Regions from separate parts of the Nocardia sp. CDC153 genome, predicted to be linked through region 3. Evidence: riboswitches for the same ligand, from Rfam matches in the RefSeq annotation. Region 3 holds a riboswitch; each other region holds the start of a gene.

Region 1 (4,272 bases), on a different contig from region 3:
GCACGCCAACCCGATCGAGCGGCCACAGGAGTACAACGCGGTCATCGCCAACCAGATCGTGCCGTTCGTGCGGCAGATCCAGCTCGACGAGATCGGCACCGTGTCGATCGGGCGCTGAGCATCGGAGCCTCAGCGCACGGCGTCGTCGGTGGCGGGGTGAATTCCCGAGGGCGGCACCAGATTCCAGCGCTCCAGCTGGGCGCGGACCTGCTCGGCGGCATCGATGTTCAGCGGGCCGCTGGTCCACAGGGCGTACGGCAGGTTCAGGAATCGGCCCGCGGTGACGGCGCGCAGATCGCGAATGCCGGGCTTGGCGCGCAGCAGGTCGATCTTCTGCCCGAAGGTCTGGGGCGGGTAGTCGACGAAGACGATGGCGTCCGGGTCGGCGGCGGCTATGCGCTCCCAGGACACGGCGGTCCAGGTGTCGGCGACATCGGCGAGGGCATTGCGGGCCCCGGCCGCCTCCAGAATCGCTTGGGGAGCGCCGAATTCGCCGCTGGACATGACGGTGTCGGAGGCGCTGTCGAAGACGAAGACGGTGGGGGGCTTTGCGGGCCGAGGGGCGGATTGCAGGGCGGCGAGGCGGCGGTCGAGATCGCTCGTCACCTCCGTGGCCCGGTCCTTGCGGCCGGTGATCGCGCCCAGCGCGGTGAGATCCGTGCGCAGGGCCGTCCACGGGTCCACCACGCCGCGTTCACCATTGGGGCGGCGGCAGCTCTCGGTCAGGATGTAGGGGGCGACCCCGGCGGTTCGCAGGGAATCGGGGGTCAGGTTCGTGGATTCCGAGTAGCCGTAGTTCCAGCCCGCCACTATCACATCCGGTCGCTGAGCGAGCACCGTCTCGCGTGAAGGGTAATCCGGCGCAACGGAATTCAGCTTGTCGACGGCGTCCCCGTAGTGCTTGCGCAGCGTGTCCGCGTCCCGCTTCAGGCTCGACACCGCCACGGTCTGGTCCTGCGCTCCCAGCGCCAACACCATGGAGATCAGGTTCCCGTCATTGACGAACATCCGTTGCGCGGGCGACGGAAAGCGCTGCTCCACACCGCAATTGCGCACGGTGAGGTTGCCCGACGTCGCCTGTGACGACCCGCATCCCGCCAGCACCGCCGCCGCGGCGATCAGCGCGAGCGCCGGGCGCACCCGGAAATCCGAAACCTTGGTCAAGACTGCGCCTTTCGTCATGCGGCACCGAACCGGTAGCTGCGGCGGCCCAAGAGGAGGAGAAACGCGGGGGCCCCGATCAGCCCGGTGAGGACACCCACCGGGATTTCGGTGGGGCGAACCAGAATTCGGGTGGCGGCGTCGGCGACCACCAGGAACAGCGCTCCGCACAGGGCGCTGGCCGGGAGCAGCACCCGATGGCGCGGACCCACCAGCAGGCGGGCGGCGTGGGGGATCACCAGGCCGACGAAGCCGATCCCGCCCGACACCGCGACCAGGACCCCGACCAGCACCGCCAGCAGCACGAACAGCGCGATCCGCAGCTCCCGCACGGAAACTCCGATCGAGGTGGCCGTGTCCGCGCCCAGGTTCAGCGCGTCGAGCGAATTCGCCGCCAGCAACAGCGCGACCAGCGCAGCGGCGACCACGCACGCGGGCAGCAGAATTCGAGTCCAGTCCGCGCCCGCGAGACTGCCCAGCAGCCAGAACAACACCGACTGCGCCGCCGACGGATCACTGCTGCGGAAGATCAGAAAGCTGCTGAAGGCGGAGAACGCGGAAGCCAGCACGGTACCGGTGAGCACCAAACGCAGTGGGTCGAGCCCACCTTGGGCCATGGCGATCAGAAAGACCGCCGCGGCCGCCGCCAGCGCACCGACCAACGCGCCCGCCGAAAGCGCCCACAATCCCGCACCCGCGAACACCCCAGAGGTAATGACGGCCGCCGCCCCGACACCCGCCCCTGAAGAGACACCCAGCAGATAGGGGTCGGCGAGCGGATTGCGCACCAGCGTCTGCATGGCCACCCCCGCCACCGCCAACCCAGCCCCGACGACGGCCGCGAGAATCGTTCGCGGCACCCGCAATTGCCACACGATCGTGTCCAGCCCGAGGTCGGCGGCCTCCCGGCCACCCAACCGGCTCCGGAGCACGCCGACCACCTCGCCCAGCGGAATGTTCTCCGCCCCGAATCCGGTCGCCACCACCATCGCGACAACCAGCAGTATCCCCATGACGGGCAGGGCTATCGATGTGCGGGCGCGCCTCATCGACGAAGCTCCTCGGGCAAATCGCGGCCTCTCGAGAGTTCTGCGCGGCGGGGGAGGTCTGACTCGCACCGGAAGCCCGGTACTCACAGTGGCGCGACCGTTCCGGATTCCCACCGGATTCCCGCACCCACCGACGATTACGGACGGACTCTACCGTCCGGAACCAATTCTCAGCGAATGCGGCTGCCGAGCAGGTGGCGGACGCCGCTGACGAAGAGTTGCAGGCCGAAGTCGAAGCGGGCGGTGGCGTCGGTGGTGTCGTAGAGGGGTGAATGTTCCTCGGCGAGAGCGCCTACCGAGTCCATTTGGATGCGCGACTGCTCGTCGACGGTCTGGCCGAGGACGTAGTAGAGCAGGGTGTAGGCGGCGAGGTCGGCTTCCTCGCGCGTCATGCCCGCGCGAATTGCCGCGCTGGCCAGGCGTTCCCGGCCCTTGCTGGTGGTGAGTCGGGAAGCGTAGGTGGCCGAGACCAATTCGGCTCCGTCGCGGTAGGCGAGCAGGCATTCGCGCAGCCGGTGCGCCAATTCGGTGATCTGCTTGGACCATTCGTCCGCGGCGACCGGCTCGTCCATGGGCGCGAGAATGCGGTCGGCGACCGCGCCGAGCAGGGCCTGCTTATTGGGGAAGTGCCAGTACAGCGCGCCCGGCTGAACATGCAGCGAGGTGGCCAGGCGGCGCATGGTGAGATCCGCCAATCCGTACTGGTCGAGAATGGCGATCGCGCCGTCGACCACGTCCGTGCGATGGAGTTGCACTGAAAAACCCGACCCTCTCGTGTTCCGGCTCACGTTCCGGACTGCTAGCCTACCCTGAACACCGTTCAAGTTGCTCGGCCACACCGGCCGGACGAAGGGATTCGCGCGGATATGACTCAGGCAGCCGTCACCACCGAAGCCGGTAGCACTGCAGGCGATGACATTCTCGCCATCGCTCGCGAGCAGGTGCTCGAGCGCGGCGTCGGCCTGGATCGGGAGCAGACCCTCGAGGTGCTGCGGCTCGGCGACGACCGGCTCGAGGAGCTGCTCGGCCTGGCGCACGAGGTCCGCATGAAGTGGTGCGGCCCGGAGGTCGAGGTCGAGGGCATCATCTCGCTCAAGACCGGCGGCTGCCCCGAGGACTGCCACTTCTGTTCGCAGTCCGGCCTTTTCCAGTCGCCCGTGCGCGCCGCCTGGCTCGACATCCCGTCGCTGGTCGAGGCCGCCAAGCAGACCGCCAAGACCGGCGCGACCGAATTCTGCATCGTGGCCGCCGTGCGCGGACCCGACGAGCGGCTCATGGCGCAGGTCGCCGCGGGCGTGGAGGCCATTCGCAACGAGGTCGACATCCAGGTCGCCTGCTCGCTCGGCATGCTCAACCAGGAACAGGTCGACCAGCTGGCCGCCATGGGCGTGCACCGCTACAACCACAATCTCGAGACCGCGCGCTCGTACTTCCCGAACGTGGTCACCACCCACACCTACGACGAGCGCTGGGAGACCCTGCGCATGGTCCGCGAGGCGGGCATGGAGGTCTGTTGCGGCGGCATCCTCGGCATGGGCGAAACCCTGGAGCAGCGCGCCGAATTCGCCGCCGACCTGGCGCTGCTCGAGCCCGACGAGGTGCCGCTGAACTTCCTCAACCCGCGCCCGGGCACCCCGTTCGGCGACCTCGAGGTGCTCCCGGCCGCCGACGCCCTGCGCGCCGTCGCCGCCTTCCGCCTCGCCCTGCCGCGCACCATCCTGCGTTTCGCGGGCGGGCGTGAGATCACCCTCGGCGACCTGGGCGCCAAGCAGGGCATTCTCGGCGGCATCAATGCCGTCATCGTCGGCAACTACCTGACCACCCTGGGTCGCCCCGCCGAAGCGGACCTGGATCTGCTGGGCGAGCTCAAGATGCCGATCAAGGCGCTCAACGAAACCCTCTGAAAAACTGGGGGTCCGGGGCCGCGGCGGCGGACCCGCGCTTACTGTAGGGATATGGGGGTCGCGAACCCCCGCTGTCCCCCAAACGGTCGAGTTTCGGACACGAAGGATCTTTCGAGGTGGTCGTGGAGATCGAGGAGCGCTACAACCCGTTCACGGGC
Region 2 (4,272 bases), on a different contig from region 3:
GGCGGCATTGGCGGCCTGCACGGTCAGGGTGTAGCCGTCGCCGCCCTCGATGGTCGCGCCGGGGCAGGACTGATTCCAGACCTGATCGCCCGACACCCCCATGAGAGCGCTGAGCTGCACCGGCCAGGCGGTGTCGCCGTGATCGCACTTCTTCTCGTTGGAGAACGGGGCCCACCCGTTCGCGGTGTACGAATCACCCAGAATGACAAGCGGTTTGCCACTCGCCGCCGGATCGGTGGCGGCCAGCGGAGTATCGGCGTGCGCGCCCGCGGTCCCCGTCATGGCCGCTGCGATGGCCATGAAGGCGGCGCACAGCGAGGCCGATGCGCCTGGGAGACGGAACTTCATTTTCGAACCCTCGAATCGCAAATTGAACTATGAGTCTTCAGTTTTGCGCGGAGTGTGCTGAGCCGCGGGTCGCGGCATCGGTCAGCGGCCGTATCGGTCGTAGATCGCGTGCGCGACCACGGCGTCGCCCTGCGTGGACGGATGGAAGGGCAGGCCGTCGATCCCCGTGCGCGGATCGAGGATCCCGTTCAACCACGGCTGCGACGAGCAGAGGCCGTGGCCGGTGGTGAGGGCACGCGCGTCCAAGAACTCGATGCCCAGCAACTGGGCCGCCTCCTGCTGCGCGGCCTGAATCCGGTCGAGGTACTCCACCACCGCGCGCCCGCGCGGATTGATGAACGGCGCGACCCCGGCAATGCTGAGGCAGACGGTGCTGCTGCCCGGCACGAAAAGCTCCGGGTACCCGACGAAGACGATCTTCGCGTTCGGCGCGTAGTACTTGATGTAGGTGACGGCGTTGCTCATGCGCTTGGCCATCACCGCGCCGGAGACCCCGGTGTAGTCGGGTATCCGATGCTGTTCGATCGCCTCCGGATCACAGCCCAGGACGAGGTTGAACACACAGGGCTGCAAGGAATTCCACAGGGTCTGATCCGACGAGCCCCACTTGTCGTTCATCCCGAACTGGATGGTCACCAGTTTGGTGTTCGGTCCGAACGCACCCTCCTTGTCGGCCCGCTGCGCCTCCTGGGCCAGGCTCCACCCGGGCCCGCTGTCGATCGACGCACCCGGACACGACGGGTCGTCGACCCGATCGGTCCCGTACACGCCCATCAGCTGGCTCAGCTGCACCGGCCAGGCCGTGCGCCCGTGCAGATTGCAGTCGTCGCGGCCGGTGAAGTGGTCCCATTCGTTCGCGGAGAACGAATCACCCAGCACCACAAGGTCTTTGCCCGCGGGAGCCGGATCGGCACCCGCGCCGCCCGCCGCGGTCAGCGATGCCGCGAGCGCTACGACGGTGGCGCACAACCACCGCCCGCCATTGCCCAACACCTACTCGTCCAGTTCGCTCAGTACCCGGCGCGCGGCTCGAATCCCGGAGCGTCCAGGGTCGGGGGCGCGGGCTTCTCGGCCTGCTGGGTCTGCGGCGCGGGCTTGGGGGCGGGCTGCGGGGCCTGCGCCGGTTCCGGCGCGACCGGTTGCGGCGCTGCGGGTTCGGTGGCGGCGGGCTGGGGCGCGGGCGCCTCGGTAGTCGGAGCCGGGGCCGCGGTGGTGGTCGGGGCGGGCGCGGAGCTCACGGCCTGCGAGGTCGCGACGGTGCTGCTGGTCCCGCCCTGGGACCCGTCCGATGCTTTGTCACTGCCGCATCCGGTAGCCCCCGCGAGCACCAATGCCCCGCCGATCACAGCCGCCGCGGCGCGCGCAGCGAAAACCCCCGGTGTAGCAGACTTCATGTGTACCTCTAATCCCAGAACTGAAGTGTCAGATGTTCACTTCAGCGGGGAGTGTATTCAACCCATCCGGCCCGCCCACCCCGATTCGGAAAACTGCCCCAAATCTCCAGGGCAGACGGGCGAATAACAGCTGGTCAAAGCCGCTTCCGGGCGATAGAACAGGTTTCAATCAAAGATCGATTCGGACCCATTCCGGTCCATCGACAGCTCGGCGCGAGCCCACGGGCCACGAGTGCGAGCGCCCGCACCGAGAGGCACGGGCCCCCCGGCGGACGACAGGTGCCAGCCCCAGCTAGCGCGGCAGGGAGAGCTCCCACAGGCAGCGGGTCCGAGCCACAGGCGAAGCGAGCGAGCCGCCGTGGGCAACAGGTCCGTGTCGCGGGGCAACAGGTCCGTGCCCCCTCGGGCGATGAGAGCGAGCTCCGGCGGGCGATGGGAGCGGAGCCGTGGGTTCCAGAGTGTGGGCGGGTGTTTGACCTGTTCGTTCGGGGTCTCGTATCGTCATCTGATCGGCGATTCGTGGAATCCGGTGGAAATCCGGGACGGTCGCGCCACTGTGAGCACTCCGCGCGGGTGTGAGTCAGACCCCGGCCGCCGAGGTAGATATCGGCCGAGGGGCGCGTAACCCCCTCCCACCCTAGGAGTTCCCGTGGCGACGTCCTACGCTCCCCGTTCCGGCCTCGGTGCCGTCTCCATTTCCATCCCCACCCCGGTGTGGTTGATCGGCACCACCCTGTTGGCGCTGCTGGCGATCTACTTCATCGGGTTCGACCAGGGCGCGGTGTCGGTGTTCGGCAACGACATGCACGTGCACGAATTCGTCCACGACGGACGGCATCTCCTCGGTTTCCCCTGCCACTAGTCGCGGGAATCGGGTCGACACAATGGAAAAGCGAATCATCGGCCGAGGCGTCCTGCTGGGCGGGCTCGGTGGATTGCTGGCGTTCCTGTTCGCGCGGATCCTGGCCGAGCCCATCATCGATCGGGCCATCGACTACGAATCCGGGCGTGACGACGCGCAAATGGCGTTGGACAAGGCCGCGGGCAAGCCCATGGACCACGAGATGGGCGCCGAGCTGTTCACCCGCGGACAGCAGGCCAACATCGGGCTCGGCTTCGGCGTGATCGTGCTGGGGATGGCCATGGGCGCGCTGTTCGGGGTCGTGTACTACCTGGCGTTGCGGCGGGCCGGGAAGATCACCGCGCGGAATCTGGCGCTGCTGGTGTCGGGTGGGATGTTCCTGGCGGTGTACGCGGTGCCGTTCCTGAAGTATCCGGCCAATCCGCCGGGGTCCTCGGACGCGGACACCATCAAGGAGCGCACGGGGATGTTCGTGGTCATGATCGCGATCAGCGCCGTCGCCCTGCTGGCGGCGGTCTGGCTGGGGCGCAGACTGGCTGCGCGACTGGGGAACTGGACCGCTGCGGTGGCGGCGGCCGCCTCGTTCACGGTGGTCATGGCGGTGGTCATGCTCGCACTGCCCAGCTTCGCCTCGGAAACGCCGGAGGCGCTGAAGGATCCGTCGGGTGCGATCGTGTACCCGGGCTTCCCCGCCGCCGACCTGTACGAGTTCCGGCTGTATTCCTTCGCGGCCCAAGCGATTCTGTGGATCGTGATCGGCGTCGGCTTCGCCTGGCTGGCCCCGCGCCTGCTCGGCGAGCGCGCCGAGTCCGCGACCGCGGCGGCATGAGCGCGGTCACCCGGCTCACGCTGATCACGCACGCGATCACCGACGCGGTACAGGCCGCCCGCTTCCCCGCCGACGAACCGCTCAACCCACTGGGTGAGCGGTCCGCGACGAAGGCGGGCGGCCTGCCCGGCCTGGAACCCGGCCAGGTCCTGTGCGCACCTGAGCTCCGCACCGCGCAGACCGCGAAGGCCTTGGGCCTCACCGGAACCCCGGAACCCGCACTGCGCGACCTGGATTGCGGCACGTGGTCGGGCAAGTCCATGGATGAGCTGCCCCCGGAGCAGCTGATGGGCTGGCTCACCGACCCCGCACACCGCTCCCACGGCGGCGAGTCCCTCACCGACCTCCTCGCCCGCGTCGGCACCTGGCTCGACACCGTGGCCGGAACCGGCGACCGCATCATCGCCATCACCCACCCCGGCGTGGTCCGCGCGGCAGTCCTTTACACCCTGAACTCCCCCGCAGAGTCCTTCTGGCGCATAGACATCCCGCCGCTGACCGCCACCACCCTGCACCACCGCTCCCCCGCCTGGACCCTGCGCACCACGGCCCACCCCCTCGCCCCCTGACCCTCACCCCCGCTCGGTCCACAGATTCCACCCCGAGGACGCGGCCCGCCGCTTCGCCAACAATTCCAAATACGGCACCAACCCCGCGAAATACCGCCGCGCCTCACACTCCTTGCCACACTCCCGATGGGAATCCAACCCCCGCTTGGCGACTTCCAAATTCTGGACCGGATAGTCTGGAACCTCATGTGAAATAGGCTGTCCCACAGTTCATCTCCAATGACTCGTCGCGAACCGAAACGAAAAGGCCGAATGCCGCTGGCCTGCCAC
Region 3 (4,272 bases):
GAACCCGGCGCACCAGGCCAGCGCGGCGGCGGTGTAGCCACCCGACGGGTGTCCGGTGAGAAACCCGCGCAGGGATTCGATGATCGGGGTGAAGGGCTGGTACTGCGCGAACTGCTTGACACCCGCGCCCATCTTGTCGGCGGGCACGATCGCGCTGCTCAGGAAGGGCAGCATGATCAGCGGCACCACGGACATGCCCGCGGATTCCGGGGTCTTGGCCGCCATGCCCAGCGCCACGACCAGCCAGGAGGCCGCGAACGAGGTCGCCAGCACGATGCCGATCGCACCGAGCCATTCGGCCGCGCTCGCCGGAGACCGGAAGCCCAGGGCAAAGGCCACCCCGAGCACCGCCGCCAGCGCGATCACATTGGTGAGGATGGTGGCCGCCACGTGGCCGGTGAGCACCGCGCCCCGCGAGACGTCCATGACCTTGAACCGGTTGATGACGCCCTTGGCCATGTCCGAGCTGACCGAGACCGCGGTGCCGGAGAGCCCGTAGTTGATGGCCAGCAGCAGCATGCCGGGTGTCGCGTAGTCGATGTAGTGTCCGCCGACATTGAAGGCGCTGCCGAACACGTAGACGAAGATCAGCAGCATCATCACCGGCATGAGCGCGGCATTGAAGACCGTGACCGGGTTGCGGACGATGTGTTTGAAGTTGCGGCGCAACATGATCGACGAATCGCCGATCGACGCCGCGAGGGGGCTGGGGGTGCTGGTCGTGGTGCTCATTGTGCTTCGGCCTCCGTGGTGGCGTGCCCGGTCAGGGCGAGGAAAACGTCATCGAGATCAGGGGTGTGGATGGAGACCTCATCGGCCTCGAGGGAGTGGTCGGCGAGCCGATCCAGCAGGGCCCGAAGGGGTTTCGTGCCGCCGTTGCCCGGCACCTGCAGGGTCAACGCGTCGTGGTCGGGGGTGGCGACGGGCAGCACCCGCAGCGCCGCTTCGAAATTCGCGCGGTCGGCGAACCGGAGCTGGATGTAGCTGCCGGGCACCTGCCGCTTGAGGTCCTCGGGCGTGCCCTGGGCGACGATGCGGCCGCCGTCGAGCACCGCGATCTGGTCGGCGAGCTGATCGGCCTCCTCGAGGTACTGGGTGGTGAGGAAGATGGTCACGCCGTCGTCGACCAGTTCCCGCACGATCTCCCACATGGTGCGGCGACTGCGCGGATCCAGGCCGGTGGTCGGCTCGTCCAGGAAGACGATCCGCGGCCGGGTGACCAGGGTCATGGCCAGGTCCAGCTTGCGGCGCATACCGCCGGAGTAGGTCGAGGCCTGCTTGCGCGCCGACTCGGTCAGGGCGAAGCGCTCCAGCAGCGAATCGACCACCTGCTTGCGGTCATTGCCGCGCAGCCGGTGCAGATCCGCCATCAGCTGGAGGTTCTCCTCGCCGGTGAGCAGGTCGTCGACGGCCGCGAACTGACCGGTGACGCCGATCGACGCGCGGACCGCCTTGGTCTGGGTGGCGATGTCGTAGCCCGCGACCCGGGCGGTCCCGCCGTCGGCGGTCAGCAGCGTGGTCAGGACATTGACCGTGGTGGTCTTGCCCGCGCCGTTCGGACCGAGCAGCGAGAAGATGGTGCCCGCACCGATGTTCAGATCGATGCCGTCGAGGATCGTCTTGTCCCCGTATGCCTTGCGCAACCCGGAGGCCGCGATTGCTGTGCTGTTCATGGCGACAACATTCGCCGGGCCGCCTGATACCGGCCTGACACCGACCTGACATCCGCGCTGATACCAGATTTTCCCTGTTCAGGCCCTCTTTTCCGGGGCCGGGCTTGCCGCCACGCGGGCCCGCCGCCTAGCGTGAGGGCCGCCGTGGTGCTCGGGAAACCGGTGGGAAACCGGTGCGGCCCTCGCCACTGTGATCGGTTAGTCGGTGCGTCGTCTGCCCCGCTCGTGCGGGAAAGGGTCACGGAATCTCGGTTCCGGAAGACCAGGCGCGCCGGCGTTCGACCCGTCAGCCAGGAGACCGGCCACGGCACCAACGAACCCCGTCCACGAGGTGCTGGAGAGGCCGCCCTAGATGTCCCTGCCCGAAAAACCGGTCCCGAGAACGCTTCCCACCCTGCGCTGGGAGCGGCGCGATTGGATCCGCACCGGCGGACTGCTCGCCGTCATCGCCGCGATGCACGTGGTGGCGTTCGGCATTCTGTTCGCGCTGGTGCTGCCCCAGCATTACACGGTCGGCACCCAGGTGTTCGGGGTCGGACTGGGTGTCACCGCCTACACCCTGGGCATGCGGCACGCCTTCGACGCCGACCACATCGCCGCCATCGACAACACCACCCGCAAGCTCATGGCCGACGGCAAACGCCCGGTGTCCGTGGGCTTCTGGTTCGCGCTCGGCCATTCCACCGTGGTGGTGCTGTTGGCCGCCGGGATCGCGGCCGGGGCCCGGGTGGCCACCACGCTGGTGGACGACGACTCCAGCGCGCGACAGGATCTGGGCCTGGTGGCCACGCTCAGCTCCGGCACCTTCCTGTATCTGATCGCCGCGCTCAATCTGGTGGCGCTGGCCGGGATTTGGCGGGTTTTCAAGGCCATGCGGGCCGGACAGTTCGACGAGCACGAGCTCGAACGGCATTTGGACAATCGCGGTTTCATCAACCGGATCCTCGGTCGGCTGACCCGCTCCATCACCCGGCCCGGGCAGATGTATCCGATCGGCCTGCTGTTCGGCATCGGCTTCGACACCGCCACCGAGGTGACGCTCATGGTGATGGCCGGGTCCGGCGCGGCCGCGGGCCTGCCCTGGTACGCCATCGTCTGCCTGCCGCTGCTGTTCGCCTCGGGCATGAGCCTGTTCGACACCCTCGACGGCACCTTCATGAATTTCGCCTACCACTGGGCGTTCTCGAATCCGGTGCGCAAGGTGTACTACAACCTGACCATCACCGGGCTCTCCATCGCGGTGGCCTTCCTGATCGGCACCATCGAATTGGTGGGCATCCTGCACGACAAGCTGGAGCTGACCGATCCGGTCACCGCGTGGATCTCCGGAATCGACCTGAACAATGTGGGATTCGTGATCGTCGGGCTGTTCGTGGCGGTGTGGGCGATCGCGCTGGCCTACTGGCGGCTGGCGAAGGTCGAGTCGCGCTGGTCCTTGACGGCCGAAAGTCCGTAGAGCACAGGGATGATCGGGGCGGTCGCGGGCAGCCGCCACCAGCCGTCATCGGTGCGGACCATGTCCGGCCAGCGCGGCCACGGGAGCGTCGCGGTCTCGGTGAGGCCGGTGATGCGCAGGCCCGCGGCGAGCAGCGCGTTGATCACCTCGCCCAAGCCGTGCCGCCATTCGTAGGCGGTGGTGTCGGTGGTGAGGTCCGGGCCGTCGGTGTAGGTGTGGACGCTGTCGCGGCGCTGCGCGCCCCGGCCTTCGAGGTAATCGTCGTGCAGCACCAGGCGATTCGGGTCCTCGCCCGGCGTGGGGGTGGGGCCGAGGGCGTGCAGCAGCGGATGGAATTCGACCAGGTAGAACAGCCCGCCGGGGCGCAGGAGATCGGCGATCACGCGGGCCCAGCGGTCCAGATCCGGCAGATAGCAGAGCGCGCCCTTGCCGGTGTAGACGATGTCGAAAGCCCTGCCGGTCAAGGATTCTCGCGCGTCATAGACGTCCGCGCACACGTATTCGACCGCGCCCCCGGCCAATTCGCGGGCGTGCCGCACCGACTCCGGGGAGAAGTCCAGGCCGACCGCGCAGGCCCCGCGCCGCGCGAATTCTATTGTCTCCGTGCCGAGATGGCATTGCAGGTGCAGCACATCGCGATCGCGCACCTCGCCGAGGGCATCCCATTCGAACGGCGCGAACCAATAGCCGGAATCGTGGTCGCGGTAGAAGCTGCTGGCGGCGTGAATGCCCGCGCGGGCATCCCAGTTGCGACGGTTCACCGACAGGGGATCGATGCTCACGCCGCCATGCTAGGTCGCCGACACCGGGAGGGCGTCAGAACAGGGACTGGGCGTCGGCCGCGATGACGAAGCCGTGGCCGTCCACCGTGCAGCGGACACCGCTCTGCATGGACTCGCAGATGACACCGCGCACGCCGATGGTCTGGCCGTATTCGAGGACCTTGCCGCCGCCTTCGTGAAAGCCGGGCGCGGTCGAGCCGTCGGTGGGCGGGCCGACGTAGACGCCCTGGTTGAGGCAGACGAATTCGGCGGTGCCCGCCCGCACCTGGGCGGCCACCGAGTGGCCCGGGTTGTTGGCGCAGGACAGGCCCGCGGGAATGACGGTGGCGTTCTTCAACTGGCAGCCCACGGTGTGGATATT

The links. Region 3 has a riboswitch for cobalamin ahead of VMT65_RS19145 (HoxN/HupN/NixA family nickel/cobalt transporter). Riboswitches for the same ligand answer to the same signal wherever they lie in the genome.
Region 1: linked by a shared signal. The riboswitch ahead of VMT65_RS36205 (FecCD family ABC transporter permease) and the one ahead of VMT65_RS19145 (HoxN/HupN/NixA family nickel/cobalt transporter) in region 3 are both predicted to bind cobalamin.
Region 2: linked by a shared signal. The riboswitch ahead of VMT65_RS04820 (CbtB domain-containing protein) and the one ahead of VMT65_RS19145 (HoxN/HupN/NixA family nickel/cobalt transporter) in region 3 are both predicted to bind cobalamin.

The regions. Positions count from the first base shown of each region.
Region 1 is NZ_JAYKYU010000008.1:225,764-230,035, forward strand. It holds gene VMT65_RS36195 (lipase family alpha/beta hydrolase) at 1-118, shown strand, start outside; gene VMT65_RS36200 (ABC transporter substrate-binding protein) at 130-1,164, opposite strand; gene VMT65_RS36205 (FecCD family ABC transporter permease) at 1,179-2,210, opposite strand; cobalamin riboswitch at 2,244-2,379, opposite strand; gene VMT65_RS36210 (TetR/AcrR family transcriptional regulator C-terminal domain-containing protein) at 2,381-2,965, opposite strand; gene bioB (biotin synthase BioB) at 3,077-4,114, shown strand; gene bsaP (biotin synthase auxiliary protein BsaP) at 4,237-4,272, shown strand, end outside.
Region 2 is NZ_JAYKYU010000001.1:1,065,884-1,070,155, reverse strand. It holds gene VMT65_RS04835 (SGNH/GDSL hydrolase family protein) at 1-348, opposite strand, end outside; gene VMT65_RS04830 (SGNH/GDSL hydrolase family protein) at 430-1,341, opposite strand; gene VMT65_RS04825 (hypothetical protein) at 1,359-1,742, opposite strand; cobalamin riboswitch at 2,214-2,352, shown strand; gene VMT65_RS04820 (CbtB domain-containing protein) at 2,392-2,604, shown strand; gene VMT65_RS04815 (CbtA family protein) at 2,627-3,433, shown strand; gene VMT65_RS04810 (histidine phosphatase family protein) at 3,430-4,002, shown strand.
Region 3 is NZ_JAYKYU010000003.1:558,412-562,683, forward strand. It holds gene VMT65_RS19135 (ABC transporter permease) at 1-732, opposite strand, end outside; gene VMT65_RS19140 (ATP-binding cassette domain-containing protein) at 729-1,673, opposite strand; cobalamin riboswitch at 1,802-1,994, shown strand; gene VMT65_RS19145 (HoxN/HupN/NixA family nickel/cobalt transporter) at 2,026-3,129, shown strand; gene VMT65_RS19150 (class I SAM-dependent methyltransferase) at 3,072-3,911, opposite strand; gene VMT65_RS19155 (hypothetical protein) at 3,946-4,272, opposite strand, start outside.